DNA from 4 places in the Chryseomicrobium palamuruense genome. Region 4 is predicted to be linked to each of the others. Evidence: riboswitches for the same ligand, from Rfam matches in the RefSeq annotation. Region 4 holds a riboswitch; each other region holds the start of a gene.

Region 1 (7,645 bases), on a different contig from region 4:
CAACAATATACATCATACTGAGAGTAGCGAGGAGATCCGGAATGCTGATGACCGTGATCAGGAAGCTGTTGACGAGCCCAACCGCCACGCCGATCAGGAGCGGCAGCAAGAGCACGAGCCACAGCGGCATGTCATACCACACCATCAGCGATGCCGTTACCACGGTCGACAAAGACATTGTCGAGCCGACGGACAGATCAAAGCCGTCCACAACAAGTGTGAACGTGACACCGAGTGCCAGCAGCGTAACGATTGAAATCGACCGGAGGATGTCCGCGAAATTGCCATAACTGAAGAACGCTTCGCTGAGGCTACTGAAATAAAGGATGATTGCAACCAGGAGGATAATCGCACCATATTTAAACAGAAACTGAACTGTGTTCTCTTTCGCTGAGTTTTTCGGTCTTGATAAGCTCTTCTTTTCCACCGCTTGCATAGAATAGTATCCTTTCCTGGGTCGCTTCTTGACGTGATAATTCCTTCACGATCTGACCATCGTACATTACCAGAATCCGATCAGAAATGCCGATTGCTTCATGGATTTCACTGGAGAAATAAAGGCATCCTTTGCCGCTCCCGGCCAGTTCCCGGATCAACTTGAATATATCCACCTTTGCGCCGATATCGACGCCTTTTGTCGGTTCATCGAATAAATAAAGAAGTGAGTCTAGACTCATCCATTTGCCGATGACCACTTTTTGCTGGTTGCCTCCGCTCAAATGGAGTAGCGGCGTTTCCGTGTCATCGGTTTTGATTTTTAATTTTCCGATGATTTCTTCTGCAAATTGTGTTTCGGATGTTTTGTTCATGAACAGTCCCGTTGAAAACTTCCGCAAATTCGGAAACGAGGCGTTGGTCCGTAGTGTCTCATAGACAAACAACCCTTCTTTCCGGCGTTCTTCGGGAATCAGCGCCAGCCCCGCCCGAATCGCATCGCCCGGATGTTTGAGCCGCGTTTTCTTACCCGCAATCTCTACGGTTCCGACGATTTTATCCGATGCGCCGAACAGCGCTTTGGCCAGTTCTGTCTTGCCTGCGCCGACGAATCCTACAATACCCACGATTTCCCCCGTTTTGACGGTTAATGAAACCTCCCGAAGCTTTCCACCGTCCGATAAGCCTTTGACTTCCAGCAAATTCTCGCCTAACGGATGGGGATGGTCCTCAAGTTCCTGGCTCAACGCTTCACCCAGCATTGCTTCTATAATCTGTTCGGCATACGACTCTTCCGTCACGAAAGTGTTCACCCATTTCCCCTCGCGCATCACTGTAATCCGGTGGCTGATGTCAAAGATCTCCGGCAACCGGTGGGAAATAAAAATGCAGCCAACGCCGTCAGCACTCAATTTCTGAATCACCGAAAACAATTTATCCGATTCCGTAAGCGACAAAGGCGCTGTCGGTTCATCGAAAATGATGATCTTCGCCGAATGGACTAAAGCGCGGGCAATCAGCACAAGTTGCTTTTCCGCCAAAGTGAGCGTGCCCGCTTTTCGGGTCACCGAAATTTCTTCCATCTGCAGTTTAGCTAACGTATCCTTCGCCTGTTTGTTTATTTTCTTCCTGGACAGCAGAAAACTGCCGCCAGATGCAAAACTGTCCAAGAGGATATTTTCCGCCACTGTCAGTTCCGCTACGATGGCCGTGTCCACTTCCTGATAGACGCAGTAAATACCATGCTCTTTTGCCTGTTTCGGCGACCGTAAGGAAACAACGTTGCCGTCGAGCCGGATTTCACCGCTGTCCGGACCGTAAACGCCTGAAAGGATTTTAATCATTGTGCTTTTGCCGGCTCCGTTGACGCCGAGCAAAGCATGAACCTCACCTTTTGTGAGAGTTAGTTCTCCTCCTTGCAAAGCAGTAACATGGCCGAAACGCTTTCCGATTGCCTGCATGGTCAATAAATGCTGCATCGCTGCACCTTTCCTTTCACCGGAAGGAGCCGCCCTATTCCGAGGACGGCTCCAAGTCTTTATTGCCCTTCCAATTCGCGCAAGTCATCTGTATAGCCTTGATCGCTTGCTCCCCATCCTTCAACGTATTCGCTCAAGGTTTCTGTTGTCACTGTTTCTTCCGGAAGTTCTGCCGCATCGATGAAGACCGGCTCCAGTACCACTCTTTCTTCAGGCTCTTCACCGTTGATCAATTGGTAAGCGTAACGCACTTGAATGCGCCCGATATCAGTCGGATCCACTGCTGCAGAAGCTACCCACGGGCTACCGTCTTTTTGAATCATCTGTAGATCTTCATCGCTCATATCGATGCTATAAACTTTAATGTCAGTGCGTCCTGCTTGTTCAATGGCACGAACTGCGCCTTTCGCGAATTCATCCCATGCTGCCCAAACAGCTGTAATGTCGCCTTCGTTTGGATATTGTTTCAAAATCGCTTCCATCTGTGCCTGCGTATCAAGCGCTGTATTTTGTGTTGCAGCACCAAAAGCTGCCACTTCTTTAATGCCCGGGTTGTCTTTTAAGAATTGCTCGTAAGCGATTTGGCGGCGCTCCATCGGCGCATAGCCGGCCGTCCAAATTTTCACGATATTCGCTTCTCCGTTGAAGTCATCCGACAATTTCTGCAAGGTCAGTTCCGCCATCAGCTGGTCTCCCTGTTCAAGCGACACCACGCCTTCCACGTCGACTCCCGCGTCAAATGCCACAACCGGAATCCCTTGTTCCACTGCTTTTTCGACACCTTGGTTTAAGGCCTCTTTCGTGCCGTGGTCAATCAAGATAGCGTCTGCTCCCTGGTTAATGGCGGCGTCCAGATTGGAAGCCATTTTAGCTAAATCTCCTTCGGCATTAAAAACCGTAACGCTACCGCCGAATTTCTCAGCCTGCTCTTCGACGCCCGCTATGTACTGAGCTGAAAATGTTCCCAAATTCTGTTGCAGGATCAACGCCACGTTCTTGCCCGCCAGCTCATGTTCCGATGTTGCCGCATTATCACCTGCATCCGTTTCTTCTTCTGTTACCGTTTCCCCTTTTGGTTGGCATGCCACCAATAAAATACTAATAAACAATAATGCCACTATGATTAAAAATGATTGTTTTTTCATGATTTCTCTCCTTATTTGCTTCTTATATTTTTTGTGAATCTCTTACTACAGCTTCGACGCTATGAAAGCGCAAAGAACAAAGCTCCCGCTTAGTTCGATGCCGTACTGACACAGAGAGAAGTCCCTGGAGATATGGAGCAAAACAGCGAAGACTCCCAGGCGAGGTTTTATAAAGTGAAGCTGTTTTGCTGAATATTGATGATATAACCTTACTTAACTGCGACAAGCAATTCCTGTATATTTCGCTCGTAATCCGGATGGATGATGCCTTTTTCCGTGATAATGGCAGTGATGTAGTGGGCCGGCGTTACGTCGAATGCCGGATTAAAGACTTTTGTGTTCTTCGGCGCAATAGGTTGGCCAGCGACATAGGTAATTTCCTCTGCCGACCGTTCTTCTATTGGAATGTTTTTACCGTTCGGAATCTGCAAATCGAACGTGGATACCGGTGCAGCCACATAAAACGGAATGTTGTAAGCTGCAGCCAATATAGCCAAGTTGAGAGTCCCGATTTTATTTGCTGTATCGCCGTTTGCCGCAATGCGGTCAGCGCCGACGATAATGGCTTCGATACCTTTTGCGCTAATGGTGTGAGCGGCCATGCTGTCGGTGATCAACGTCACATCAACGCCTGCCTGCTGCAGCTCCCACACCGTCAGCCGTGCCCCTTGAAACACCGGCCGAGTTTCGCAGGCGTAGACTTCAAACTCCCTACCCAGTTCCTTGCCCAGATGAAACGGTGCCAGCGCAGTGCCGTATTTCGCTGTTGCAATGGAACCGGCGTTGCAAATTGTCAGGACTTTCGTGCGCCCTTCCAATAAATCCAACGCATAGCCGCCTATATTGCGGCAGGCTTGTTCGTCTTCTTCATGGATGCGTATTGCTTCAGCCAGGATTTGAGCTTTAGCGTCTTCAACTGTTTTCGCAGAGTTAATTGATTGCTGCAGCCTGCTAAGAGCCCATACAAGGTTGACTGCCGTCGGACGTGATGAACCAAGATAGATCGCATCTTTTTTCACGTAATGGTGGAAAACTTCTAGCGTTTCCGTCTCATGCCTTTGTGCAGCAAGTGCCAATCCGAACGCTGCCGTGATGCCGATGGCCGGCGCGCCGCGGACTTTCAAGGTAATGATGGCATCGAATGCATCTTCGATCGTGTTGAGTGTAATATATTCCGTTTCGTGCGGCAGTTTCTGCTGATTCAGGATGATTAGTTGGCCGTTTATCCATTGAATCGATAAGGGAATCGCCATATTTAAAATTCCTCCAACAGCGCTGTCACATCATGAATGGATGTTAGCTCGCTGCGTTTTATGATGAATGTTTCCCCAAGTTGGAGAGCTTGTTTTTTGAATTGGATGCGCCGTTCCGCTTCTTCGATGCCGTCGAGATCTTTGACATGCGCCAGACCGATTGTGCGGCGGATTAACTCACAGCCGGCAAAGCCGAGTGTATCCCGGAAAATTTTGTCGAGCACCGATTCCAAGTAACCAGGAACATCTTTGAAGTCTTCAATTCCATCGCTATGCCATAACTGAGAGAAACGCGCTTCAAACACTTCCCACGTATTTATAACATGTCCTACGATTGCTTCTCGATCTTCGCCGTTACGCGTAATGCCCTGAGCAATCAAGTTAGCGATGAACAAACCGACATCAAAGCCGATCGGTCCGTAAAACGCGAATTCTGGATCGATGACCTTAGTTTGATTGTCATCGGCAAAAATGCTGCCGGTATGGAGGTCGCCGTGCAGCAGTGCCTCCGCTTCCGTCACAAAGCTGCGCTTCAGTTTCGCTGCTTCAAGCTTCAAGGCATTGTTGCTCCATATCGCCTCAACCACTTGTCGAAGCTCCGGTTCGAAATTGTTCGTGTCATGGTCGAAGAATGGATCAGTGAAAATCAAGTCTTCCGTGATTTTGCACAGTTCCGGGTTGGAAAATTCCGCCACCAGCCGTTTCTTTTCAAAAGGATGCAACGCAAAGTCTGACGTATGGAATAAAGTCTGAGCCAGATATTCACCGATATGTGCGGATAAATTCGGATAATTCTTCCCTTGTATCAAGCCTTCTCGGGCAATTGTCAGATGAGAAAGGTCCTCCATAATTGTATAGGCCAATGTTTCATCCGTGCCGTATACTTCCGGTACTAGGACAGCTGCAAACTCGCTATGCTTCCGCAGGGCCGCTGCTTCAATCGCTGCACGTTTTAATGTCAGCGGCCAACTTTCGCCCACCACTTTCGCGTAGGGAAGTGCCTGTTTGATGATAACCCCTTTATCGCTTTTCGAGTCACTTACACGAAAGACATAATTCAAATTGCCATCGCCGATTTCCTGGCATTTAAGAATCGCGCCTTCTGGGAAAAGTCTCGCCGCCAATTTGATGGCCGTTTCTTCCGTCAAAGGCTCATATGTTGAAATTGCTGATGTTGTCACAATCATCTTCCTCTCAAATCCAATAATAAAAACGCCTCTTTCCCGAAAGAAAGAGGCGTAGAATTAAGAGGTTCCATGCCTCTTATCTTTCAGAAATCAAATTTCTGATGGAATTAGCACCGTGCCTTGCGGGATGTTCATCCCGGCGCATAAAGCGCCCCTTCTCACGAAGGTATTACGGTCGGTTGCTGGGCGTCATCGGGCCATTGTCCCTCTGCCAGCTCTTGATAAGAGTACTAAAATTGTATGTGGTTGTTGTTCTGTTTTGAATCCTATCACGAGTCAGAATTGACTGTCAATAGGAATTATTTATTTTTTTGATATGAGTTTCGACATATGGAGGACCTTCATTAGCAAGCGACTTGACGTTTGTATTGGGCCCAACTCCTAAAAAATTTCTCATAATTATTTATTGACAGAATTCTTCATACATGGAATAATCAGAATTACTTTATTGTATCGACTAAACCGAATATCCAATTCTTATTTAGAGCAGGTGGAGGGACAAGCCCTACGAAGCCCGGCAACCGGTCCAGTGATGAACACGGTGCTAATTCTTGCAGCCAGAAATGAATGGCTGAGAAATAAGAAGTCGTTAATGCCCTTAACCTCTTCTTATTTGAAGAGGTTTTTTTATGTCTAGATTTTATTAAAGGAGTGTCACATCATGAGCAGACTGACAGCAAGCTACCAGGTATACGGAAAAGCGGGGTCTTTCGAAAAGAAAGCTGAAGGCATTGCGCTAGGACTCACGATCGGATCATGGACTGATTTACCGCTGCTTGAACAGGAACAATTGAAAAAGCATAAAGGTGAAGTGGTGTCAGTGGAGGAATCCCCAGAAGTTCCGCACCCCCTCAAGCCGGATGAAATAAAAGCACACATCACCGTTTCCTATCCAAGTGCGAATTTTTCAGCAGATTTTCCAGCGATCCTGACCACCGTGTTCGGTAAGTTGTCTCTCGACGGTGAAGTAAAATTGCTGGACCTCGACTTTGAAGAAGATCTACTGAAACAGTTTCCGGGACCGCGTTTCGGTATTGATGGTATCCGCGGATTGCTGAATGTCCACGGCCGGCCACTCGTGATGAGCATCTTCAAAGGTGTCATTGGCCGCGACCTCAATTATTTAACAGCACAATTAAGACAGCAAGCACTAGGTGGCGTCGATCTCGTCAAGGACGACGAAATTCTGTTCGACAATCCGTTGACTCCTTTTGAACAACGCATTACCGCGGCAAAAGCAGTATTACAAGAGGTCTATGCTGAAACCGGCCATCGCACACTCTACGCAGTCAACCTGTCGGGCCGCACGTCGCAGCTTCGGGACAAAGCGCGTAGGGCACGTGAACTCGGCGCCGATGCTTTACTATTCAATGTTCATGCGTATGGACTTGATGTGCTACAAGAATTAGCGGAAGACAATGACATTGGGTTGCCTCTCATGGCCCATCCCGCCTTCAGCGGGGCATTCACTTCTTCCCCATTCTACGGTGTCGCAGCTCCGCTGGCTCTTGGCAAGCTGACGCGTTACGCCGGCGCTGACTTTTCGCTCTTCCCCTCTCCCTACGGCAGTGTTGCCATGGAGAAGACAGCGGCTTTGGCACTCGGCGAGCAATTAACGAATGAAAGTCTATTGAAACAGGCGTTTCCAGTACCATCCGCCGGTATCCATCCTGGACTCGTGCCACTTCTCGTCAACGATTTCGGAATCGATAGCATTATCAACGCCGGCGGAGGAGTCCACGGACATCCGGACGGCGCAGCGGGGGGAGGTAAAGCATTCCGTCAGGCTGTTGATGCAGTCCTGAAGAATCAAACTCTTGAAAACGCCAGCGAACAACAACCAGAATTAAAAACAGCATTGGAATTATGGGGGTAAATAATGAAGCAACCAGTCATCTTTTGTGATTTTGACGGTACCATCACGACAAACGATAACATAATCGCAATCATGAAGCATTTCGATCCACCGGGTTGGGAACCCATTAAAGACGACATTCTCGCACAAACCATCTCCATTCGCGAAGGTGTTCAACAGATGTTCTCCCTCTTGCCATCGTCCAAAAAAGATGAGGTCCTCGCCTATGTGCTCGAGCAGGCAGAGATTCGGGAAGGCTTCGAAGAATTTGTGGCTTATACAAAACAAAACA
Region 2 (7,645 bases), on a different contig from region 4:
AACCATGCGTGCGTAGAATGGTGCAGCTCCAATAATCAGAGCAGGAAATGCAGCATTGGGTCCTCGAATTGAACCGAGTAAAAATTTAGTAAATGGAATTAATAAGATGATCAAAATAATAAACGGGATAGACCGGAAAATGTTGACGAGTGCGCCGGTCAACCAGTTCGCCATTTTATTTGACCATACCTGATGAGGACTTGTTAGAAAGAGTATAAGTCCGATGGCTAAGCCAAAAACAAATGTTAACAATGTAGAAATAGCTGTCATATAGAGCGTTTCGTAAGTTGCTTCCCACATCTTTGGCCAGTCCACATTTGGAAAGAGATTCTCAATCATGGTGTATGACCTCCGATTGTACTTTTTGCGCATGGAGGAAACTTAACGCTTCATCAATAGATAATGCGTCACCATCAATGTGTAGCAGTAATGTTCCTAGTGCGCCATTTTGAGTTTGTGTAATATTCCCTTGAACAATGGTCACTTCCAGTTCATATTGCTTGATTAAGCGTGCAATGAGTGGTTGATCGGTTTGATCGCCAACAAATGTTAAGCGGATCAACTTGCCATTCGGGTACATGTCTAAGAAGTGATCGACCGTATCTGAGTAGTGAGCACCATCAGAAATTTGTGAAACGAATCGTTTCGTAATCGCCTTTTGGGGGTTTTTAAAGACGTCGATGACTTTCCCTTCTTCGACGACTACACCATTTTCCATCACAGCGACGCGGTGACAAATCTTTTGGATGACGTGCATCTCGTGGGTAATCAGAACAATGGTTAATCCCAGTTGTTTGTTGATTGTTACGAGCAAGTCCAGTATTTGGTCTGTCGTTTCAGGATCGAGTGCAGAAGTGGCTTCATCACATAGTAACACTTCCGGTCGATTGGCAAGCGCTCGTGCAATACCGACACGTTGTTTTTGCCCTCCAGATAGCTGAGAAGGATACGCTTTTTCGCGGCCTTCAAGACCAACCAGTGCAACGAGCTCTTTTACTCGTGTATCGCGTTCTTCTTTGGAAACACCTGCAATCTCAAGAGGAAACGCAATGTTTTCTTCAACGGTACGCGACCACAGCAAGTTGAAATGTTGAAAGATCATACTCACTTTTTGCCGGAACTGTCTCATTTGTTTGGAAGACAGGTTCGATACTTCTTTTCCATTGACTTGAATGGAACCCGCTGTCGGACGCTCTAGTCCATTAAGTAAGCGGATAAGAGAACTCTTTCCTGCGCCACTGTAACCGATAATCCCATAAATTTCACTCTCTTGAATAGAGAGTGATACATTGTCAACAGCGACTACATGGCCAGTTGACGTTGTATATTTTTTAAAGACATCTTGTAATTGAATCATATGCGCGCCGCCTCCTTTCCTTGTTATTATCGGGTGTCTGGATTCAGCTAATATGCAAAAAGACCCTTTCTGCGCAAAGACAGAAAGGGTCATCGTTTATTCAACGTATATCCATTCTCTCATCTTCCAAAGCGCTAGCTTTGCGTGACTTGGCACCATTTCACTTTCGTGACGGTTGCCGGGCTTCATCGGGCACTTCCCTCCACCTCTCTATATAAGAGCGACGCATATTCAATTAGTATTATTGTCAGTAATCGAATAGTACCACAGCCGTTTTTATGCGTCAACTATTTTTTATCACAGAAATTTATTATGTTTCATTCATTTGTTCTAGTAGATATGGCACAGACTGAAATGCATATATTTTTAAGTACTCTCCTTGATCATTTCTAAGTAATAAACAAGGTACACTTTCTATTTGCTCTTCATGCATGAGCTCCGGCGCATAGTTGGCATTCAATTGCGGGATAGGCTGTTGAAGGACTTCTTCACATACCGTAAGCATCTTAGATGCGACTTGGCATGTTCCGCACATCGGCGTATAAATATAAAGCCATTTCATTTGCTCTTGTTTCCAGTCGGCATAGGTTGTTTCAATCACGATTTTCTCCACCTTTACTTGATTTAAAGTAGCAAATCACTGCGAGGATGACAAGGGAAATGCTTTCGTGAGATGGGACAGGTGGGAGGTTTGGTGTAGGAACGGCTCGTTAGTTGCGGTAACAGCCATATTGGTGCGGAAATCATCGCCATTGACGCGGAAACCGTCCTTAACCAGAAAAAAGCCCGCCAACTGGCGGGCCACACAGTATTAGTTAATGAATTCTTCGTACTGCTCAGCAGACAATAATGCATCGGACTCTCCAGCATCTGAAGGTTCTACTTTAATCATCCATGCATTTTCATAAGGAGATTCGTTGACGAATTCCGGATTGTCTTCTAATGATTCATTGACTTCCACCACTTTACCGCTAATTGGCGCATAAAGCTCAGAAACCGTTTTAACAGACTCTACGCTTCCAAAAGCGTCGCCTGCTTTAATTTCGTCGCCTACAGCTGGTAGTTCAACGAATACGATGTCACCTAACTCAGATTGAGCAAAATCTGTAATTCCGATTGTCGCTGTACCGTCTTCTTGCTTTACCCACTCATGGTCTTTAGAATAACGAAGTTCTTTAGGGATACTCATCATTAATCTCCTCTCGACATCTGCAATTTTCTCTTTAATAGTGACACAATTCAATCATTTCGACAAGCTCTTATTTTTGCCACACAGCCTCAAAATCCGCTTCCTTAAAGCCGACAGTCACTTTTTCGCCATCGGTAGTGAACGGACGCTTGATGAGCATCCCATCAGAAGTTAACACATCTAGTTTTTCCTCATGTGACATGTTAGAAAGCTTATCTTTCAAACCAAGTTCACGGTATTTCTGACCACTTGTATTAAACAATTTTTTCAATTCCAGTCCGTGCTTTTCTGCCATCTCTTTTACTAATTCACGGTTTGGGGGGTCTTCTACGATGTGATGGTATGTATAATCAATCCCTTGGTCTTTCATCCACTTTTCCGCCTTTTTACATGTTGTACATTTCGGATAGCCATACATATCAATTGCCATTTTGATTCCTCCTCTGGTTCAATTCTATGTTAAGTATACCGAGGTTTCGGGCAGAAGAAAATCCCTGCACGCGACAGTGCAGGGATACTATTTGTTAAACGATGTATTTTTCAGCGTCAATTAGCTTCACAGAAGCTTCACGCTTTTTCGTTACCAAGTTATATGGTGTGTTACGTGTCAATTTACGAAGTGCAGAGAGCATCATGCGCTGGTTATCGCCTTCCACTGCTGCAAGAAGTGTATCTTTCGCATACTTTTCGATCTCCTCGAAGGCTTCTTGGCAATAGATCTCTGTGTATAGAAGTTTTTGAGCTGCTTTGTCAGCCCCTACTTTTCCAAGAGCTTTTTCCGTACGTAGCACAGCTGATTCCATAGCAAATAGATTGTTCGCAATGTTTGCGATGTTCACTAGAACTTCTTGCTCTGCATCAAGTTTTGCACCGTATCGTTGTGCTGCCATACCTGCTGCAAGTAGACCAATCTTCTTCGCATTTTTCACGAGTACTTTTTCTTTTGCAAGTGGTTCGTCGCCCACTTCTTCCGGCATCATCATGAGAAGCTCTTCCTGCAGCTTCATCGCTTGTTGAAGGAGTGGTAACTCACCTTTCATAGCTTTCTTCAAAAACGTGCCAGGAACGATCATCCGGTTGATTTCATTCGTACCTTCGAAGATTCGGTTAATGCGTGAGTCACGATAGATACGTTCCACTTCGTACTCTTGCATAAACCCATATCCACCATGAAGTTGAACTGCTTCGTCTGCAATGTAGTCAAGAACTTCTGAACCGACCACTTTGTTGATTGAACACTCGATTGCGTACTCTGCGATTGCTGCAGCAACCTCTTTTCCGTCTTTTTGTGCTTCTTCTGAAAGTTCATTCATGCGATCTTCAAAGTACCCTACTGTGCGGTAAATCAAGCTCTCCGCCGCATAGAGTTTTGATGCCATCGTTGCAAGCTTTTGTTTGGTTAAATTAAACGACGAAAGTGGCGTCTTGAATTGTTGACGTTGATTTGTATATGCAATTGCGAGTTCAAGTGCACGTTTTGCGCCACCCACAGTACCTACCCCTAACTTATACCGACCAATGTTTAAGATGTTGAACGCAATGATGTGTCCACGACCTACATCACCTAGTAAGTTCTCCACAGGAACTTGGGCATCTTCTAAAATTAATGTACGAGTCGAAGATGACTTAATTCCCATTTTCTTCTCTTCCGCCCCTACTGAAACACCTGGGAAGTCCTTTTCTACGATGAATGCAGTAAACTGCTCGCCATCAATTTTTGCATATACAACGAATACATCAGCAAAGCCCGCATTCGTGATCCACTGCTTTTCACCGTTCAGTACATAGTGTGTACCTTCTGCATTTAGTTTCGCAGTCGTTTTCGCACCAAGTGCATCCGAACCTGAACCTGGCTCAGTCAATGCATAAGCGAAGATCTTTTCAGCAGTAGCTGAATAAGGTAAGTATTTTTTCTTTTGTTCTTCGTTCCCGAAAAGTACGATTGGTAAGGAACCAATCCCAACGTGAGCTCCGTGTGTAATCGAGAAACCGCCCGCTACAGACATTTTTTCCGCAATAAGTGCAGATGATACTTTATCAAGACCAAGTCCGTCATACTCTTCCGGAATGTCGGCTGCTAATAAACCTAACTCGCCAGCTTCTTTCAATAAACGGACCGAATGTTCGAATTCGTGGTGTTCTAAGTTCTCCACAACCGGAAGTACCGAATTTTTCACGTAATCTTCGGTTGTTTTTGCAATCATCTTTTGCTCATCAGAGAAGTCCTCTGGTGTAAATACACGGTCCGCCGTAATATCTTCGATTAAAAACGCTCCACCTTTTACTGCTTGTGACATAGTCATGTCCCCCTCTTATAGTATTTCAAATACGCCTGCTGCACCCATACCGCCGCCGATACACATCGTTACGACACCGAATTGCTTTTGTTGGCGTTTTAATTCATGAATCATTTTCAGTGTCAATACAGCACCTGTCGCCCCAAGTGGATGGCCAAGTGCAATAGCGCCACCATTTACGTTGACCTTCGTGACATCTAAATTTAATTGACGAATGATTTGTAGGGACTGAGAAGCAAATGCTTCATTAAGTTCCCAAACATCAATATCCTCAATCGATAGACCAGCGAGCTTCAATGCTTTCGGAATCGCCTCCACAGGACCAATCCCCATGACTTCTGGAGCTACGCCCGCTGTAGCAAATGCGCGGAACTTCGCAAGTGGCTTTAACCCTTGCGCCTCCGCCACTTCACGGTCCATCACGAGCACTGCTCCTGCACCATCAGATGTTTGAGATGCATTCCCTGCTGTAACTGTCCCGCGAACATTGAAGGCTGGTCGTAGTTTCGCTAATGTTTCCACAGTTGTTCCTTCGCGAACCCCTTCATCCATATCGAACAGACGTGTTTTTGTCGCGGCTTTATTTTTGCCATCCACAAAGTGATCTGTGACTTCGACTGGGACGATTTCATCTTTAAATTTACCTGCTGCTATCGCAGCCGCTGCACGTTTATGTGACTCAACAGCAAACGCATCTTGATCTTCACGGCTGATGCCGTACTTCATCGCAACTTGTTCTGCTGTATGCCCCATCCCCATGTAATATTGAGGTGCTGTCTCTGCAAGCTTTGGGTTCAGACGAAGTGTGTTGCCTGTCATCGGTATCATACTCATCGATTCGACCCCGCCCGCGATGATGGCTTCAGCATGACCGACCATAATTCGCTCAGATGCATACGCAATCGATTGTAGTCCTGATGAACAGAATCGGTTGATAGTAAGTGCTGGTATTGTATCTGGAAGGCCCGCAAGTGCACCGATATTACGAGCCACGTTCATTCCTTGTTCTGCCTCAGGCATCGCACAGCCCATGATCAAGTCATCTATTGGCCCTTCATAGCCTGCACGTTGGAGTGTTTCCTTTACCACAAGTGCTCCGAAATCGTCAGGACGCACATGGGCCAAAGAGCCTTTTTTCGCTTTGCCGATTGGCGTACGGGCTCCTGCTACTAATACTGCTTCACGCATTGGTTGTTTCCTCCTTTAGACGTTCGGTTAGTTACGAAGCGGCTTGCCTTTTACGAGCATGTGCTGCATACGCATCTGAGATTTTGGTTCTGCGACGAGGCTTAAGAAAGCTTCGCGCTCTAAGTTCAGTAAGTACTCTTCGTCTACAAGTGTTCCGTACGGCACTTCTCCACCAGCTAACACATACGCTAATTTTTTTGCAATCTTCATATCGTGGTCACTGATGTATCCAGATAAGCGCATGCCTTCTGCACCGACCAGCATGGTTGCATAACCTGGTGCACCAGATACCGGCACTTTCTCGCGTACAGGTGCTTTATAACCAGAATCATAAAGATGTAGAGCCGCTTGTTTTGCATCATAAAGTAAGTGATCTGGATTCACACTCACGCCATCTGCTTGATTTAAAAAGTTATTTTCGCGTGCTTCTTCACCGGAAGTGGATACTTTCGCCATCGCGATTGTTTCAAAGACCGTCGTTGCAACTTCTACATAATCCACTTTCACGTTGTTCGGAAGAGAACTCAAGTGTTTGATATATAGCTCTTTGTTACCGCCCCCACCAGGGATGAGACCAACGCCGGCTTCAACTAAGCCCATATACGTCTCAGTAGACGCTTGGATATGTGCGGTTGGTAAGCAGACTTCTGCGCCACCACCTAGTGTCATTCCGAATGGTGCTGCAACGACTGGTTTCGTCGAATATTTAATTTTCAGCATCGCTTGTTGGAACATGCGGACAATGAAATCAAGTTCAAAAATATTGTCATCTTGAGCTTCCATTAAAATCATGCCAAGGTTCGCACCCACACAGAAGTTTTTCCCTTGGTTTCCGATAACAAGTCCTTTATAGTTCTTCTCCACTTCATCGACAGCGAAGTTGATCATCTGAAGAATGTCTGGCCCAATGGAGTTGGACTGAGAGTGGAATTCAAGTAAGGCAATCCCATCTCCTAAATCAATCAGACTCGCACCACTGTTCTTTTTGATGACGCCATGTTTCTTTTTATATGCCTTTAAATCAATTGCTTTTTCACTTGTTGGCACTTGTTCGTAACCGTTTCCTGTGAAGAAGTACAGTTCACCGTCTTCTTCTTTATAGAAGGAATCAAATCCTTGATCAAGAAGTGACTGGACAAATGCAGGAATCGCGTGACCTTCTTCTTTCATACGACCCACTGATTTTTGGACACCGATTGCGTCCCATGTTTCAAATGGTCCTTGCTGCCAGCCGAAGCCCCATTTCATCGCTTGGTCGATGGCTACGATATCGTCTGCAATTTCACCATGTAGTTCTGCTGAGTAGCGAAGAACTGGATTAAAAATGTTCCACAGCAACTCTCCTGTACGATCCTTTGCGTATACGAGAGATTTCACCTTGTTCACTAAACCTTTTTCTTGCTTCGCCATCTCTAGTGAAGGCGTTTTCAATTTTTTCACAGGCTCATAATCCATTGTTTCCGGATTTAATTCAAAAATTTCTTTGTCTTTTTTCACAAAGAACCCTTGACCTGATTTAGCACCAAGCCACTTGTTCTCGACCATTTGCTTTAAGAATGCCGGTGGGTTAAATACCTCTTGCTCTTCCCCACTCGTTTGATCATAGACATTTTT
Region 3 (7,645 bases), 390 kb from region 4:
ATGGACGAACAACGTTCTGACAAGCGTCTCGATGGCATCGCGGATATCCGTGATGAATCGGATCGAACAGGTTTACGAATTGTGATTGAAATGAAAAAAGATGTGGATGCGCATGGGATTCTGCAGTATTTACTGAAGAACACAGATTTACAAGTGTCGTATAACTTCAATATGATTGCGATTCATAATCGCCGTCCGATGATGATGACGCTCCCACTTATGCTAGATGCGTATTTAGAGCACCAAAAAAATGTGATCCGCAGACGTTCCGATTACGATCTAAAACGTGCAAAAGCGCGTTTGCACATTGTAGAAGGTTTAATGAAGGCTTTATCCATTTTAGACGAAGTCATTGCGACCATCCGTGCTTCTAAAGACAAGCGTGACGCAAAAGAGAATCTAAAAACAAAGTATGCATTTACGGAAGAGCAAGCGGAAGCTATTGTATCGTTGCAGCTTTATCGTTTAACCAACACCGATATTACCGCGCTTCAACAAGAAGAAGCGGAACTTCATAAAACGGTTAGTCAATTAGAAGGGATTCTTGGAGACGAGAAAAAATTGATGCGTGTCATCAAGAAAGAACTCCAAGACCTTCGTAAAACGTATGCCGAATCTCGTCGTTCCGTGATTGAAGATGACATTGAAGAAATTAAATTAACGCTCGACGTTTTGATTCCAAGTGAAGACGTACGTGTGACAGTGACGCGGGAAGGGTACATCAAGCGGACAAGTTTACGTTCGTATCAGGCTTCTAACGGGAAAGATTTTGCGATGAAAGAATCAGATCACTTATTACTAGACCTGACATCAAACACGCAGCATCATTTGCTTCTGTTTACATCGCTCGGCAATTATATTTATCAGCCGGTCCATGAGCTTCCTGAAATTCGCTGGAAAGACCTAGGACAGCATATTTCAAGTATTGTACAGCTTGAGCCAACTGAACAAATTATCCATGCAGAAGCGATTGAATCCTTTGATCTCGACTACACTGTCATTACGGTTTCTGCGCAAGGGATGATCAAACGCTCCTTATTAGCCGAATTTTATGTTCAGCGCTACAACCGCACATTAAAAGCGATGAAACTGAAAAAAGGCGATGTAATGATTGCTGTCAAGCTTGCTAAACCGTCTGATGATTTAGCGCTCTTTACAGTAGGAGCTTACGGACTTAGTTATTCACTTGATGAAGTGCCTATCACTGGAGTGAAGACAGGCGGCGTAAAAGCAATTAATCTAAAAGACAATGATACTGTCGTATCACTCACTATGATGGAGAAAGATACCAATTATCATTATGTGCTTGTCACACACCGAGGGGCTGTTAAAAAGCTTGCCCGGAAAGAACTGGAACCTAGTGCCCGTGCAAAACGGGGAGTGGTCGTGTTACGTGAGCTGAAATCGAATCCACATCGAATTGTTGACGTTGAATACGCTGCACCAGAAGATGTCTTAGTACCGATACTTGATGTTGGTTTAGGCGAAGGACTTCTTGTGAAGGATTTAAAATCAGTCGATCGGTATTCAAATGGAAGTTTCTTAATGGATCCAGAAAAAGAGGGTAAAATTATGGGGTTCAAACTGATAAAACCATAAAACAAATCGAATATATGAGGTTCGTTAATGATTACTGGAGCAGAAGCAGCAGTGGCTATATCGAAAATCAAATTGAGCAAATAGATGTAAAAACTCTGAGAGAACTTAAATCATTTGCAAAAAATATTATAAATAAAGAAGATAATTATAACCTTAAGCTCAAATCAATGATTTGGGCTTTTTTCATTCTTATTTTTCAATATATCAAGTATACTCTAGTATGAAATACAACTTTAGATAATATATATTATGGAAACTAATTTTTAGAAAACAAAAAGAGACCTCTATTGGTCTCCTTCATGTCCATTGATGAAAATATTACTACTGAATTAATGTTAAAACTGGATATACATATGGTTCGTCAGGTTCATTAATTACTTTCCAATTGGTTGCTTTTATGATTGGCATTTCAAAGCCATCGAAATTTGTAGTGTCTAAAACCCCTTCGATTTCAAGCCACGTATCTTCTGGAAACATGTTTGTTTCTTCGAACTCCGTAAGAAATCCTAGAATGCTCGCGTCTGCTATACAATGGGTTATCATAAAACGAGATACAACAAGCTGATTGGAATTGAACCCTTCATCTCTAAAAACAAAGCCACTTATCTTGATTGATCTTCCATTGTAGTTAGCTGGAGTTTCGTTAATGGCTCCATAAAAAGAGCTAAACATATCCTCACTCATTTGAATCGTACCTGACTCTAACGTCTTTAGCTTTTCCTTGTATTCATCGTCCGTCAGAATATTGTTATTAGGCAATGGAATGTTTTCATCAGCGTAAATATCGATATTCTCCTTTTCAGCTAATGATTCTGCATTTTCCGTTAAAGACTGGTTATCATTTGTATTGTCATTACTTTGGTCAACTTTTGAAAAAAAAGCCCCTTTATTAGCTGCAATGCTCGAATTAAGTGTAGCTGGACCAAAAGCAAACCCTGTGACTAATGGAAATACCATAACACATAACCCAATAATTCTAGCTAAATTTAAATGTCCATTCCCATGATTATGGTCGTGGTCGCATCCTGACGAACAAATATGGTGATGACGCTGTTTCTTCTGCAATATACGGAAAAGTTGTATTAGAAACAAGATGATAAAAATACTTGCCGCAATTTTACTAATATAATCATATTTAGGGTTGATATATTTAGTGATATCCCCCGTGGTATGCAACATAATAAAAAACAAAGCAAATAAGCCTAAGATCAACGCTTTTAAGAATTGATGTAAGTGAAACTGCATTTTATACTCCCTCTATGAAGTTAGTCAGACTAACTGTATTTGGCAGTTAACTTTTGCATGAAATGGCAATTAAGAAAACTCTCCTAATCGTATTTTTATACATTCCTGTTGACGCTTTACACTGAGCCTCCTTGGTCATGAAACCAGGCAAGAGAGCAACCAATATGCTTGCTTGGCATAGCTAGCCTATCATGACCACTCTCAGTATAAAGCTAGTTTTATTCACAAGATATTGCATAACTTTAATTGCCAATAACTACATTTCTTATATGCCACTAACAAGACTAACAAATAAAAATACAATCAATGTGATGAGAATAAATAATATAAAAACGAACTTTGCTTTGAAGACATTTAACAACATAATTGTATTTTTCAAGTCAATCATTGGGCCATAAACTAAAAACGCAAGAATGGAAGACGAAGGAAAAATATTTTTAAATGAAGCTCCAATGAAAGCATCTGCTTCTGAACATAAGGATAAGAAGAATGCCATCGCCATCATTACAATCATCGATTGATACACACCATCCCCAAACAGTAAAAGGGTTTGTGCAGATACATATGTTTGCAAAGCAGCTGCTACAAATGCACCTATAATAAGATATTTACTCATATCAAAAAATTCATCGATGGAATGCTCAAGCATCCCTTTCACTCTTTGAAAAAGAGGTAGTTGTTTTGTTTTCACTTGAGATAATGAGCGTTCTTTTTGTTTGAGTTGATTTGATTTGAATAAATAGCTGATTACTAACGCAATGGTTAAAGCTGCGACAAATCCAACACCCATTCGTAATAAAGCCATCTTCATATCGTTTCCAAATGCCATATAGGTTGATAAAATAACTATTGGATTGATAAGAGGTCCCGTTAATAGAAATCCAACTCCTGCATATAAAGGCACGCCTTTCTCTATTAATCGACGAACAATTGGTACAATTCCGCATTCACAGGCAGGGAATAATGCACCGACCACACAACTCATGAAAACAGCCTGCACTTTATTTTTTGGTAGTCTTGCCCGAATGTGTTCTTCTGTAATAAAGATTTGAATAAAACCTGCAATTAAAACACCTATTAATACAAAAGGAATTGCCTCAATCAATATACTAAGAAAAATCGTATTTAATTGTTGAAAAGTAGAAAAGCTAAATTCATTAGAACCAAAAGCGGGACTTACAGTAACGAAGCTGATGGCGAAAAGTAGCAGAAATATCAGGATGAAATTATTGGACCGATTCTGACTATATTGCAATTGTGAAATCCTCACTCTCTTAAAATTTTTTACGATGTTGTCTATTCAAACTTGAATGAAACGTAAATCATTTTAATCACACACTTTCAAATATTGCACTTTATTACTATATGTAGATGTATTCCTCTCTATTATTTAGTTTGTCAAAACTTTTATAGAATATTAAAGAGATGAATAGATTGAAAGTCTGTTCGTGTATACGGCTGTCATTGTATCTAACGTATCTTAATTAATTTTGTCTTAATCGTTGATAATTCTTCATTCGTAAATTAATCCAAAAAAATACACCCTAATTGTTGTTTGTATCTAACAATTAGGGTGTATTTTTTTGGCATTGTTTCGTAGGATATTATATCTTGGTATACGGTTAATATGGATAAATCGAACAAATTTTTAAATCTCTTGTCCCTTCCTTCATCAGGTGTGTTAGTTACCCATAACCCACTTCATCATGTTATACCTTTCTTTCGCTTCTGGATCTTTATCTTCATAAGCCCATAGCAGATACACCATTCCTAAAGCTTTTATCGCATCCAGTAGTTCTTGCTGATCAAAATTATACTCGTCAGAGAGTAACTTCACTTTTTCAGCAAATTCTTCAACGGATTCATTTTTGTTAAATAAAAACTGAACACAATCATAATATGCATGACCTATGACGCCTTTTGGATCAATGATAGTAAATCCCCGCGTTTCATCCCATAATATATTTTCATGATGCATATCACCATGTAAAATCGTGTCTTGATTTAGTTGGTTTAATCTTTGCTGTGCGGCACGTGCTGTATCCAACCAATTTGTAGGAACGTGATCAGTTTTATTCATTAACACCTCAAACCATACATTAATGTGTGGCAATTCATGAGTAGTCTGTTTCTCTTGTAGTGAAGACGTTTGATGCAACCTCCCCCACTGTTCTACAAATATTCGAACGTTTGTTCTCGTGTCGGAGAATTTGACATTCAAAGGCTCTCCAGGTGAAATACTCTCCATAATATAGTAGCCTTCAATCGAGTTGGCAGATACTAAAGATGCAATTGCGTCTTTAGGGAATGTTTGTAGCGCGAGTATCTCATTGTTGAAATCATATCCAGGAAGTCCGATTTTTAAGACGACAGATTCATCGCTTCTTAAAGCTCTTGCTACGTAATTATAGGACAAATTAGTGAAAGGCTGGACAGAGCTTATTCCTTCAACTGCTGTTATCTTTTGAATGCGTTCCGGTAAAGTTTCGAGCCACCTCTCCCCTCGTTCTCCAAAAGCCGCTTTAATTCTCTCGTTAAAATTCATTTAGTACTGCTCCATTCAAATGGGGTCTGCTGGTATACATAGTAGTTTAACCAGTTCGAAAACAACAGATGCGTATGCGCCCTCCATGTGTTTTGTGGAACATTCTTCGGGTTATCTTCAGGGAAATAGTTCTCCGGTACGGAACAAGGAATTCCTTTTGCCACATCTCGCTCATATTCATCTCGAAGTGTCGTCGCATCATATTCCAAGTGACCTGTCGCCATTATATGACGCTGATCCTTCGACTGGATCAAAAACACACCCGCTTCATCTGAAACCGCCACAGTTTCAAGTTCTGGCTGCTTCAAAATCTTGTCATACCCGACTGTTGTATGACGTGAATGTGGAGCTAAAAACGTATCGTTAAACCCTCTTACGAGTGGACTATGTGGTGTCAATAATTGATGCGGGTAAACACCTGAACATTTCTGAGGAAGTGCCTCTTTATCAATACCGAACTCATGATAAAGAACTGCCTGAGCACCCCAGCAAATCGATAATGTAGACGTTACATGTGTTTTTGCCCAAAATAACAAGGTGACGATTTCCGGCCAGTAGTCTACTTCTTCAAAAGACATCTGCTCGACTGGCGCCCCGGTGATGATCATGCCGTCAAAACGACGGTCCTGGATTTCCTCAAATACAGCATAAAACTGCTCCAGGTGACTGCTACTTACATTTTTCGGCTGGTAGCTTGTCATACGTAGAAAAGTCACATTGGTCTGTAAAGGTGTATTCCCGAGCAGACGAAGCAACTGGTGCTCGGTCTTTTCTTTTTCGGGCATTAAATTGACAATCAAGACTTCCAGTGGACGAATATCTTGGGTATGGGCACGGTCCGAGTCCATCACAAAGATGTTCTCTTCTTTTAATTTTTCAATAACAGGTAGATCTTTCGGTAGATTGATGGGCATTCTTCTTCACTCCTTTGAAATAAAAAACACTCGACCCATACAAGGGCAGAGTGTCGGTAAGCATTATCTTCCAAGTCAGCACTTGATGGAGGGAGCACCTTTCTGCTAGGCAGAGGTTGCTGAAGCGTCCTCGGGCCATGTCCCTCAGCTTCTCTTGATAATAAGTATTTAGTTTAGATGTTGCTGTCATTTTAGCACTTCACAATACAGCTGACAAGCTATTCTTCAATATCAAAAATTAGTTCGCTTTCATCTTCTTCGCTGCTTCCGTCAAAAAAGAGGGCAACGGTTTGAAGTGTTAAATGAGTTTCCTCTTCTCCTTCCGCCGGTAGCCAACGTTCATCCGGAATAATTTCAAATGGAATCATCTGTGTCCCTTTTGAGGCAACGGTTCCAACGAGTTCAAAAGATTGTTTCGTCAAAATTTCTTTCGTGTTTTTCTTACAAACTACAAGACGAAGAGTTTCTAATACATCATCACTCTCTACCCCTTCAATATAAATAGTACCTGAGAGATTGATCCCGTGTTCGATATTCGTATGGTCGACCACGGTTTCGATAGTGATGTTGTCTTTGGTAATTTTTGACTCAAAACTGTTCATACTTACTCCACCTTATTTGTTTTGGAAACATATTCGTAATGGTTATCCACGACCGGCTCATATCGATTATAGCGCATCTTAAAGAGATGGAAGAAGTGGGTAACGATTACTTTTACTATAGCATATCCAGGGATTCCGAGAATAACACCAGCTACTCCAAATAAGGCCCCTGAGGTGACCAACACAAAAATGATCGTAATCGGATGGATATGTAATGTTTTTCCCATAATCTGTGGTGAGATAAACTTCCCTTCCACAAGCTGGACAACCGTCCACACGGCAGCAAGTTTCAAAAGCATCCACGGAGACATGACAAGAGCGATGATAACCGCTGGAGTGATAGCGATAATCGGCCCAAGATAGGGAACGACGCTTGTGACCATTGCGATCGACCCTAGAAGTAGCGCATACGGCATCTGGATGATGCTAAATCCAATAAATACCATGACTCCAATAGCTGCTGACACGAGAAGCTGCCCTTGGATATACGAACTGATTTGTTTATCAATGGATTGAAAGACATCTGCCGTCTCTTCTCGCATGCGTGGTGGCAACAGGCGTAACACATATTGCGGCAATTTTTCCCCGTCTTTCAGTAGATAGAAGACAATGAATGGAACTGTGACAATAGCTAAAATAAAACTTGTGATCGCGCCGATGATGGACGTAACTCCGGAAGCGACACGTGTAAAGGTGTCTTGGAAAAACACGCCAATCTGAGCTGGGAGGTCTTGAATCAT
Region 4 (7,645 bases):
CATGAGCGTTTCGATGCAGAAGTAGCTGTAGAAGCGATTTGCAATAGAGGCGTCACGCATTTCTCCGTCGTCACCACGATGCTTGGAAATCTATTAGATGTCATTGAAAGAGACGACAGAGCGATTCCATCTTCATTTCGGGTCTTGTTGGCAGGAGGAGGACCTGTTCCAAAAACGTATCTTCTCCGTGCGCAGGCTCATCAACTTCCAGTTTTACAGACATACGGTATGACGGAAACGTCTAGCCAGACATGTACGCTTATGCCAGAAGATGCACTTGAGAAGCTGGGATCTGTAGGCAAACCTTTGTTCTTTGCAGACATTCGAATCGATGGTGAAGCGGAAGGTGAGATTTGGATTAAAGGGGCTCATGTCACCCCTGGATATATCGGAGATTTTCGAGAAAAGAATCCATTAACGGAAGACGGCTGGTTTCGAACAGGTGATATTGGACGGCTGGATGCTGATGGGTATCTCTATGTCCTAGACCGCCGATCTGATTTGATTGTTTCAGGAGGGGAAAATGTATACCCTGCTGAAATTGAACAAGTGCTCATGAACCATCCTCATGTGAAAGAGGCCGGAGTCGTAGGGATGGAAGATACAAAGTGGGGACAAGTACCAGTTGCTTATGTAGTGATGGAGCCGCAAGACGAGGAGTCACTGCGCCAGCTTTCGAAGGAAACGCTAGCGAAGTTCAAACAACCGGTTATCTATCATTTTGTTGCATCACTACCACGCAACGCATCGAATAAATTAGTGCGACGAGAATTGAAGCCATAAAAAACGTGCACTGGATATCTTTCCAGTGCACGTTTTCATTCATTGCAATGCTGTTCGTAGGGCTTCTAAATTTTGTTCCATCAACGTAAAATAGGTTTCTTCATTATCAACGTTCTCTTGCGTCAATACACCTAAGTTGTGAAGTTGGAGTGTTTCTGCCCCAACTTCTGAGCGAATAATTTCCGTAAGTTTCGACGATACATTTTGTTCGGTTAAGATGTACGCGATTTGTTGCTCACGGGCTTGATCAACCAAAGAAGCTAGTTCTTTTTGAGATGGCTCATCTTGTGAGTTAAGTCCAGCCACAGCTACTTGGTTGAGATTGTATGCGTCTGCCCAATACCCAAATGCAGCGTGCGAGACAAAGAAAGTATCTCGGTTCGCTTGCTCAGCCATTTCTTTGAAAGAAGCGTCGAGTGCAAGAAGTTCAGCCTTTAACTCGTTGAAGTTTGCTTCAAATGTAGCTTGTTCTCCTGGTGCAGCCTCGCTTAACTTTTTCTCAATGGCACGAGCGATTTCAATGCTGATGGCAGGTGAAATCCAAATGTGTGGATCCAGTTCTCCGTGGTCATGACCTTCATGTCCGTCCTCTTCATTAGCATGTTCTTCTTCCTCATGTGCATGCTCGTCTTCACTATGTGCGTTTTCCTCTTCTTCTCCGTGATTGTGCGGATCTCTAGCAATGAGGTGTTCATCCGAAATCGCATCTGCCAATTTGACGATTTCTACAGACTGGTTCGCTAATGTGTTTTCAGCACTTGAGAAGAATCCCTCCAACCCTAACCCAATAGAGAAGAGGTAGTCTGCGTCCGCCATTTCCATCATGTCTTTTTGAGTTGGTTCAAATGTATGTTCATCAGATCCAGGCGGATAAATGGAAGAAACAGAAACCGCTTCACCACCGATGCGTTCTGTGAAATATTCGATCGGATACACCGTTGTATAGATTGATAAACTATCTGTATCTGTTGAATCCGCGGCAGGTGAAGTCGTTTGTTCCTCTGTGTTGTTGCATGCAGCCAGTAGTAATGCAGAAGCAGCTAAAAATGCGGGTAATTTGAATTTCATAAGTTCCTCCTAAATAGGAATTATTCCGTTTTATAAATTTGACTTTCTTATCATACTTCGAAGCAGAAAAAAATGCAACAAAAAAAGCCACTTAGATTAAAGTAGCTTACTTATTGCTTCTCTTTTGCCATTCATCCGGAACAGGGTCAATCCCACCTTCGTGAAATGGATGACATTTCGATATTCGGCGAATCGTTAGATATAATCCTTTCATAGCCCCGTGTTTCTCTAAAGCTTCGATGCCATAGTGAGAACAAGTTGGGTAAAACCGGCAACTTGGTGGTGTGAGAGGAGAAATGGCCTTTTGGTAGATGCGAAACAGACCGATAAAAATTTGTTTCATAAATGTCACCTCGATACGTTTAGTTTACTTCAGAAATTGGGAACAATATAGTATACCGACTTAGAAAAGGAGATGTTTTTTATGTCAGCAGCTTTAAACAAAGAATTAAATAATCAAGTAGCTACCTGGTCTGTGATGTATACGAAATTACATAACTACCATTGGTATGTGAAAGGTCCAGCATTCTTCACACTACATGCTAAGTTTGAGGAACTATATAACGAAGCGACTTTGCATATGGATGAAATTGCCGAGCGATTACTTACTTTAGGTGGTAAACCAACCGCTACGTTAAAAGAACATTTAGAGCTTTCCGTTGTTAAAGAAGCAACCGGCAAAGAATCCACAGAACAAATGGTGGAAACGGTCGTCAAAGATTTTGATACGATTATGAAATCTTTGAAAAAAGGAATGGAAGAAGCAGCAAAAGATGAAGATGATATGACAGAGGATCTGTTAAATGCAATCTATCAGAGCATTGAAAAGCACCAATGGATGCTCAATGCATTCTTAGGTGATACAAACAAATAAGTTTAGTGGCGTGTACTTTATAGTACACGTTTTTTGTTATACTTTGAACGAAGAGAAAGGGAGGAGACCATGATGCAATTTCAAGATGGTAGGGGCATACCTGTGACTCTCTCCTTTAAGGAACATTCATTTGCAGAATCGGCAACACATATTCTCGTCATCGTTCGTAAAAGACATCAGTTTTTATTGACGGAGCACCAGGAGCGAGGATTTGAATTTCCCGGTGGCAAAGTAGAAGCAGACGAGATGCCAGAGGAAGCAGCGTTCCGTGAAGTGTACGAAGAGACCGGTGTGGAAATTTCCGATCTTCAGTTCTTTGCAGAATATCGTGTAGAAACTGAGACGCCATTTGTAAAACGTGTTTTTTTAGCAAAGTATTTAGATGAAAGACCTTTTCATGCAGAGCATGAAACAAAAGGTCGTGTCTGGCGAACTATTCGGGAGATTGAACATCAGCCAAATAAAAGCTTCTATATGACGGACGCAGGCATGGAGACAATGGTAAGTAAGTTAAAGCAACTGTTTCCCGAAGTGCACAAACACCGAATACCAAGTCCTCATCCGGACGTGAAACTGGAAGAAGTGAGTTATTATTCTGGTCCTTTCATCGTCAAAGGGTGGCTTGCGAGCCCTCGAGAAGAGTCGAATCGTTCGATTGTTTATTTACGCGGTGGAATCAATCAGATTGGAAAAGTACGCGCGGCTCGAATAGCTCAAATCGCAAGCCAAGGTTTTGTGGTGTTTGCTCCTCATTATAGAGGTTCATTCGGAGGAGAAGGGAAAGATGAATTTGTCGGGGAGGATCGACAAGATGCATACGCAGCAGTGGATTATCTCAAGACTCTAGGAATGAAATCCATTCATCTTTTTGCCTTTAGTCGTGGAGGAATTATGGCTTTATGGACGGCTGTCAAACGGCCAGAAGTGACATCTCTCGTTACATGGGGTGGTGTATCCTCCATTTATTTGACGTATAAGGAACGTGTTGATATGCGACGAATGATGAAGCGTATCTATGGGGGGAGTCCAAATACCGCCAAAGAAGCGTTTGAAGCACGTGATGTGCTCACACAGCTTCATCAGATTTCGTGTCCCGTACGGATTATTCATGGGGAATTAGATACCAATGTGGGATTTGAACACGCTACTCTCTTAGAGGAAGGGCTAAAACGAGAGGGGAAACAGGTAGAGACACAATATTTACAAAAGCATCATCACTTTGTTCCAGATCCGCTCAATCGACAAATTGTTCGAGAAGCCCTTGAATGGATGAAAAGACAAGAATAAAAAACCGTTCAGCGTTTGCTGAACGGTTTTTTGAATTAGATGATTGGGCCACCTTTAGAAAGAATGTCCTCAGATACATTGTTGAATTTTTTGAAGTTTTCACGGAAGCTGTCTGCAAGTTCTTTTGCTTTCTTATCATATGCTTCTTTGTCAGCCCATGCATTACGTGGATTCAATACTTCGCTCGGTACTCCTGGTACTTCTAAAGGAATGGCTACACCAAATACAGAACCTTGTTCTGTTTCAACGTTTTCCAGTTTTCCATCGATTGCTGCACGCACCATTGCACGTGTGTAGGATAGTTTCATACGTGAACCGACTCCATACTCTCCGCCTGTCCAGCCTGTATTGACTAGGTAGACGTTCGCACCGTGCTCATCAATTTTCTTTCCTAACATCTCTGCATAAACCGTTGCAGGAAGGGGAAGGAATGGAGAACCGAAGCAAGTTGAGAAGACAGGTTGTGGACTTGTAATGCCACGCTCAGTTCCCGCAAGTTTCGAAGTGAATCCACTTAGGAAGTGGTACATTGCTTGTTCTTTCGTTAATTTAGAGATTGGAGGTAATACGCCAAACGCATCCGCTGTTAAGAAGACGATTGTTTTTGGTTGCCCTGCTACAGAAGGAACCATAATGTTTTCGATGTAATCGATTGGATAGGCAGCACGCGTATTTTCTGTCAATGAATCGTCTGCGTAATCAGCTTCACGAGTTTCTGCATTTACCACTACATTTTCCAATACTGTTCCAAACTTGATGGCTTCATAGATTTCAGGTTCATTCGCATGTGTTAAGTTGATTGTTTTTGCGTAGCATCCGCCTTCCATATTGAAGACGCCTGTGTCAGACCAACCATGCTCATCGTCACCAATCAGCTTACGACCCTTGTCTGCAGATAACGTCGTTTTTCCTGTTCCAGAAAGGCCAAAGAACAAGGCTACGTCGCCGTCCTCTCCAACGTTTGCTGAACAATGCATTGGAAGAATCCCTTGTTCAGGTAGCAAGTAGTTCATGATACCAAAAATAGATTTCTTCATCTCACCCGCATATTCCGTTCCACCGATTAACACGATACGCTCTTCCATCGACACCATGATGAAGGTCTCTGAATTCGTACCATCGACAGTAGGATCTGCTTTGAAAGTTGGTGCACTCACAATCGTAAATTGTGCTTCGTGTGAAGCAAGCTCCTCTTTAGTCGGGCGAATGAAGAGTTGATGAGCAAAAAGATTATGCCATGCATATTCGTTAATCACTTGGATTGGAAGACGGGAGTCTTTATCCGCACCAGCAAATCCTTTAAATACGAATAACGCTTCTTTTTCTTGTAAGTATGCGGTTACTTTTTTATATAGGTTCGTAAATATGTCTTTTGAGATTGGACGGTTCACTGAACCCCAATCAATTTTGTCGCGAGAAATATCTTCATCGACCATATATTTATCTTCAGGAGAACGACCTGTGTATTTTCCTGTTTCCGCACGTAAAGCTCCAGTAGACGTCAACATGCCTTCTCCGCGTGAAGTTGCCTGTTCGACGAGCTCAGCTACAGAAAGTTGAGTGTGGACGTTGGCTCCACTTAATAAAGACTGGATTGCGCTTTTCGTATCGATTGATTGCATAGGGTAAGTACCATCCTTAAATAGATTTTCCGAAGCTACGGAATGCTAATATGTGAATTAGTATAACACATTAACCCAAATAGTCTACACTAATGACCCTGGGTCAATGACTTTTTTTGTGCAGCTTTTCACACAGTTTTTCGTTGACTTTCGACAAAGGAATGCGTATGATGAAAAATTGAACGGATACTCTTATCCCGAGCTGGTGGAGGGGTCAGGCCCTATGAAACCCGGCAACCTCAATAAGATAGAAAGCAACACTTATTGAAAGGTGCCCAACCTGAGACAGGGGATTTCCCTGATTGATAAGAGTGAAAGGTGCAAAGAAATCATCCTTTCCTCACGATGAGCGAAAGGATTTTATTATTTATGGACGCCTTCAACCATGTGCCAACCATTGTAGAAACGACTTTCATAGACGTTTTTGCATCTAAAATTCCAAAACAGCTTCAAGTATTTTAGGCTTGCCATGGGGAATGAGTACCGGTTCAATTCACGGAAGCAATTCCGCAGGATCAAGAAGGAGGAAATATATCATGACTCAACGTCGATTATTCACTTCGGAATCAGTAACAGAAGGCCATCCGGATAAAATCTGTGATCAAATCTCAGATGCTATCCTAGACGCAATCTTGGCTGAAGACCCGAATGCACGCGTCGCGTGTGAAACTACTGTCACAACAGGTCTTGTACTTGTCGCAGGAGAAATTACAACATCTGCTTATGTAGATATTCAAAAAACCGTTCGCGAAACGGTACGTGAAATTGGGTATACGCGTGCAAAGTTTGGTTTTGACGCAGATACATCGGCTGTCCTAACAGCAATCGATGAGCAATCTGTAGACATCGCAGCAGGAGTGGATCGTGCACTTGAAGCACGTGAAGGTTCTATGACGGATGCCGATATTGAAGCAATTGGTGCCGGAGACCAAGGTCTAATGTTCGGATTTGCATGTAATGAAACAGAAGAATTAATGCCACTTCCTATCAGCTTGGCACATAAATTGTCTCGTCGTCTATCGGAAGTACGTAAAAACGATACACTTGAGTACTTACGTCCTGACGGAAAGACACAAGTAACGGTTGAATACGATGAGAACGGCAAACCAGTTCGCGTGGATACCATCGTTATTTCCACACAACACGCACCAGAAGTGACACTTGAACAAATCCAATCAGACTTGAAAGAACACGTCATTAACGCTGTTGTTCCTGCTGAATGGATTGATGACAACACGAAATACTTCATCAACCCAACTGGCCGCTTCGTAATTGGTGGACCACAAGGAGATGCAGGTCTAACGGGACGCAAAATCATCGTCGATACGTACGGTGGATATGCGCGTCACGGTGGCGGTGCCTTCTCTGGTAAGGACGCAACGAAAGTTGACCGTTCGGCTGCTTACGCTGCGCGTTATGTAGCGAAGAATATCGTCGCGGCAGGCCTTGCGGATAAAGTGGAAGTCCAACTTGCATACGCAATTGGTGTAGCTCAACCGGTATCGATCTCTGTGGATACATTTGGGACGGGCAAAGCACTTGAAGCGGACATGGTTACTTGGATTCGTGAATTGTTTGATTTACGTCCAGCTGGCATCATCAAGATGCTTGACCTTCGCCGTCCAATCTACAAACAAACGGCTGCTTATGGTCACTTCGGTCGTACAGACATCGATGTACCATGGGAAAAAACAGACAAAGCTGCTGAGCTAAAAGTGAAAGCAGGCCTATAAGATAGATGAAGCCCACTCGAATTTGCTTCGAGTGGGCTTTGTTTTGCTTAAGATTATACTTATGCCACATCTAGTGTGGAAATGACTGTATGGCTAGTGCATCTAAATTCAGTAATAATTGGATACTGCCCAAAATCAGTAGTGAATAAAGCACATTCACGAGTGTTACTTCTGTAATCCCTTATAATACTGCCCCTTCTCATAATACTCTCGCACAATCCGCTCCATATCCTTGCGGTCTTCATCATTGATTTCACGTACAACTTTCGCTGGACGCC

What was found. Region 4 has a riboswitch for S-adenosylmethionine ahead of metK (methionine adenosyltransferase). Riboswitches for the same ligand answer to the same signal wherever they lie in the genome.
Region 1: it holds a riboswitch for S-adenosylmethionine, as region 4 does, so the genes downstream of both, mtnW (2,3-diketo-5-methylthiopentyl-1-phosphate enolase) here and metK (methionine adenosyltransferase) in region 4, are expected to answer to the same signal.
Region 2: it holds a riboswitch for S-adenosylmethionine, as region 4 does, so the genes downstream of both, ACFO0S_RS08620 (methionine ABC transporter ATP-binding protein) here and metK (methionine adenosyltransferase) in region 4, are expected to answer to the same signal.
Region 3: it holds a riboswitch for S-adenosylmethionine, as region 4 does, so the genes downstream of both, metA (homoserine O-acetyltransferase MetA) here and metK (methionine adenosyltransferase) in region 4, are expected to answer to the same signal.

Annotation. Positions count from the first base shown of each region.
Region 1 covers NZ_JBHSEF010000024.1:63,571-71,215, forward strand. The annotation lists gene ACFO0S_RS11795 (ABC transporter permease) at 1-436, opposite strand, end outside; gene ACFO0S_RS11800 (sugar ABC transporter ATP-binding protein) at 360-1,913, opposite strand; gene ACFO0S_RS11805 (sugar ABC transporter substrate-binding protein) at 1,973-3,058, opposite strand; gene mtnA (S-methyl-5-thioribose-1-phosphate isomerase) at 3,268-4,311, opposite strand; gene mtnK (S-methyl-5-thioribose kinase) at 4,314-5,492, opposite strand; SAM riboswitch class I at 5,572-5,726, opposite strand; SAM riboswitch class I at 5,973-6,083, shown strand; gene mtnW (2,3-diketo-5-methylthiopentyl-1-phosphate enolase) at 6,160-7,374, shown strand; gene ACFO0S_RS11825 (2-hydroxy-3-keto-5-methylthiopentenyl-1-phosphate phosphatase) at 7,378-7,645, shown strand, end outside.
Region 2 covers NZ_JBHSEF010000022.1:48,128-55,772, forward strand. The annotation lists gene ACFO0S_RS08615 (methionine ABC transporter permease) at 1-339, opposite strand, end outside; gene ACFO0S_RS08620 (methionine ABC transporter ATP-binding protein) at 332-1,357, opposite strand; SAM riboswitch class I at 1,474-1,578, opposite strand; gene ACFO0S_RS08625 (thioredoxin family protein) at 1,668-1,958, opposite strand; gene gcvH (glycine cleavage system protein GcvH) at 2,169-2,546, opposite strand; gene ACFO0S_RS08635 (arsenate reductase family protein) at 2,617-2,976, opposite strand; gene ACFO0S_RS08640 (acyl-CoA dehydrogenase family protein) at 3,071-4,843, opposite strand; gene ACFO0S_RS08645 (acetyl-CoA C-acetyltransferase) at 4,859-6,031, opposite strand; gene ACFO0S_RS08650 (3-hydroxyacyl-CoA dehydrogenase NAD-binding domain-containing protein) at 6,059-7,645, opposite strand, start outside.
Region 3 covers NZ_JBHSEF010000026.1:394,127-401,771, forward strand. The annotation lists gene parC (DNA topoisomerase IV subunit A) at 1-1,599, shown strand, start outside; gene ACFO0S_RS14375 (TIGR03943 family putative permease subunit) at 1,921-2,844, opposite strand; gene ACFO0S_RS14380 (permease) at 3,110-4,039, opposite strand; gene ACFO0S_RS14385 (aminoglycoside phosphotransferase family protein) at 4,526-5,389, opposite strand; gene metA (homoserine O-acetyltransferase MetA) at 5,386-6,303, opposite strand; SAM riboswitch class I at 6,364-6,467, opposite strand; gene ACFO0S_RS14395 (hypothetical protein) at 6,522-6,905, opposite strand; gene ACFO0S_RS14400 (AI-2E family transporter) at 6,908-7,645, opposite strand, start outside.
Region 4 covers NZ_JBHSEF010000026.1:7,306-14,950, forward strand. The annotation lists gene menE (o-succinylbenzoate--CoA ligase) at 1-783, shown strand, start outside; gene ACFO0S_RS12410 (metal ABC transporter solute-binding protein, Zn/Mn family) at 823-1,851, opposite strand; gene yidD (membrane protein insertion efficiency factor YidD) at 1,958-2,194, opposite strand; gene ACFO0S_RS12420 (Dps family protein) at 2,276-2,725, shown strand; gene ACFO0S_RS12425 (prolyl oligopeptidase family serine peptidase) at 2,798-4,012, shown strand; gene pckA (phosphoenolpyruvate carboxykinase (ATP)) at 4,048-5,634, opposite strand; SAM riboswitch class I at 5,824-5,946, shown strand; gene metK (methionine adenosyltransferase) at 6,171-7,367, shown strand; gene ACFO0S_RS12440 (gamma carbonic anhydrase) at 7,533-7,645, opposite strand, start outside.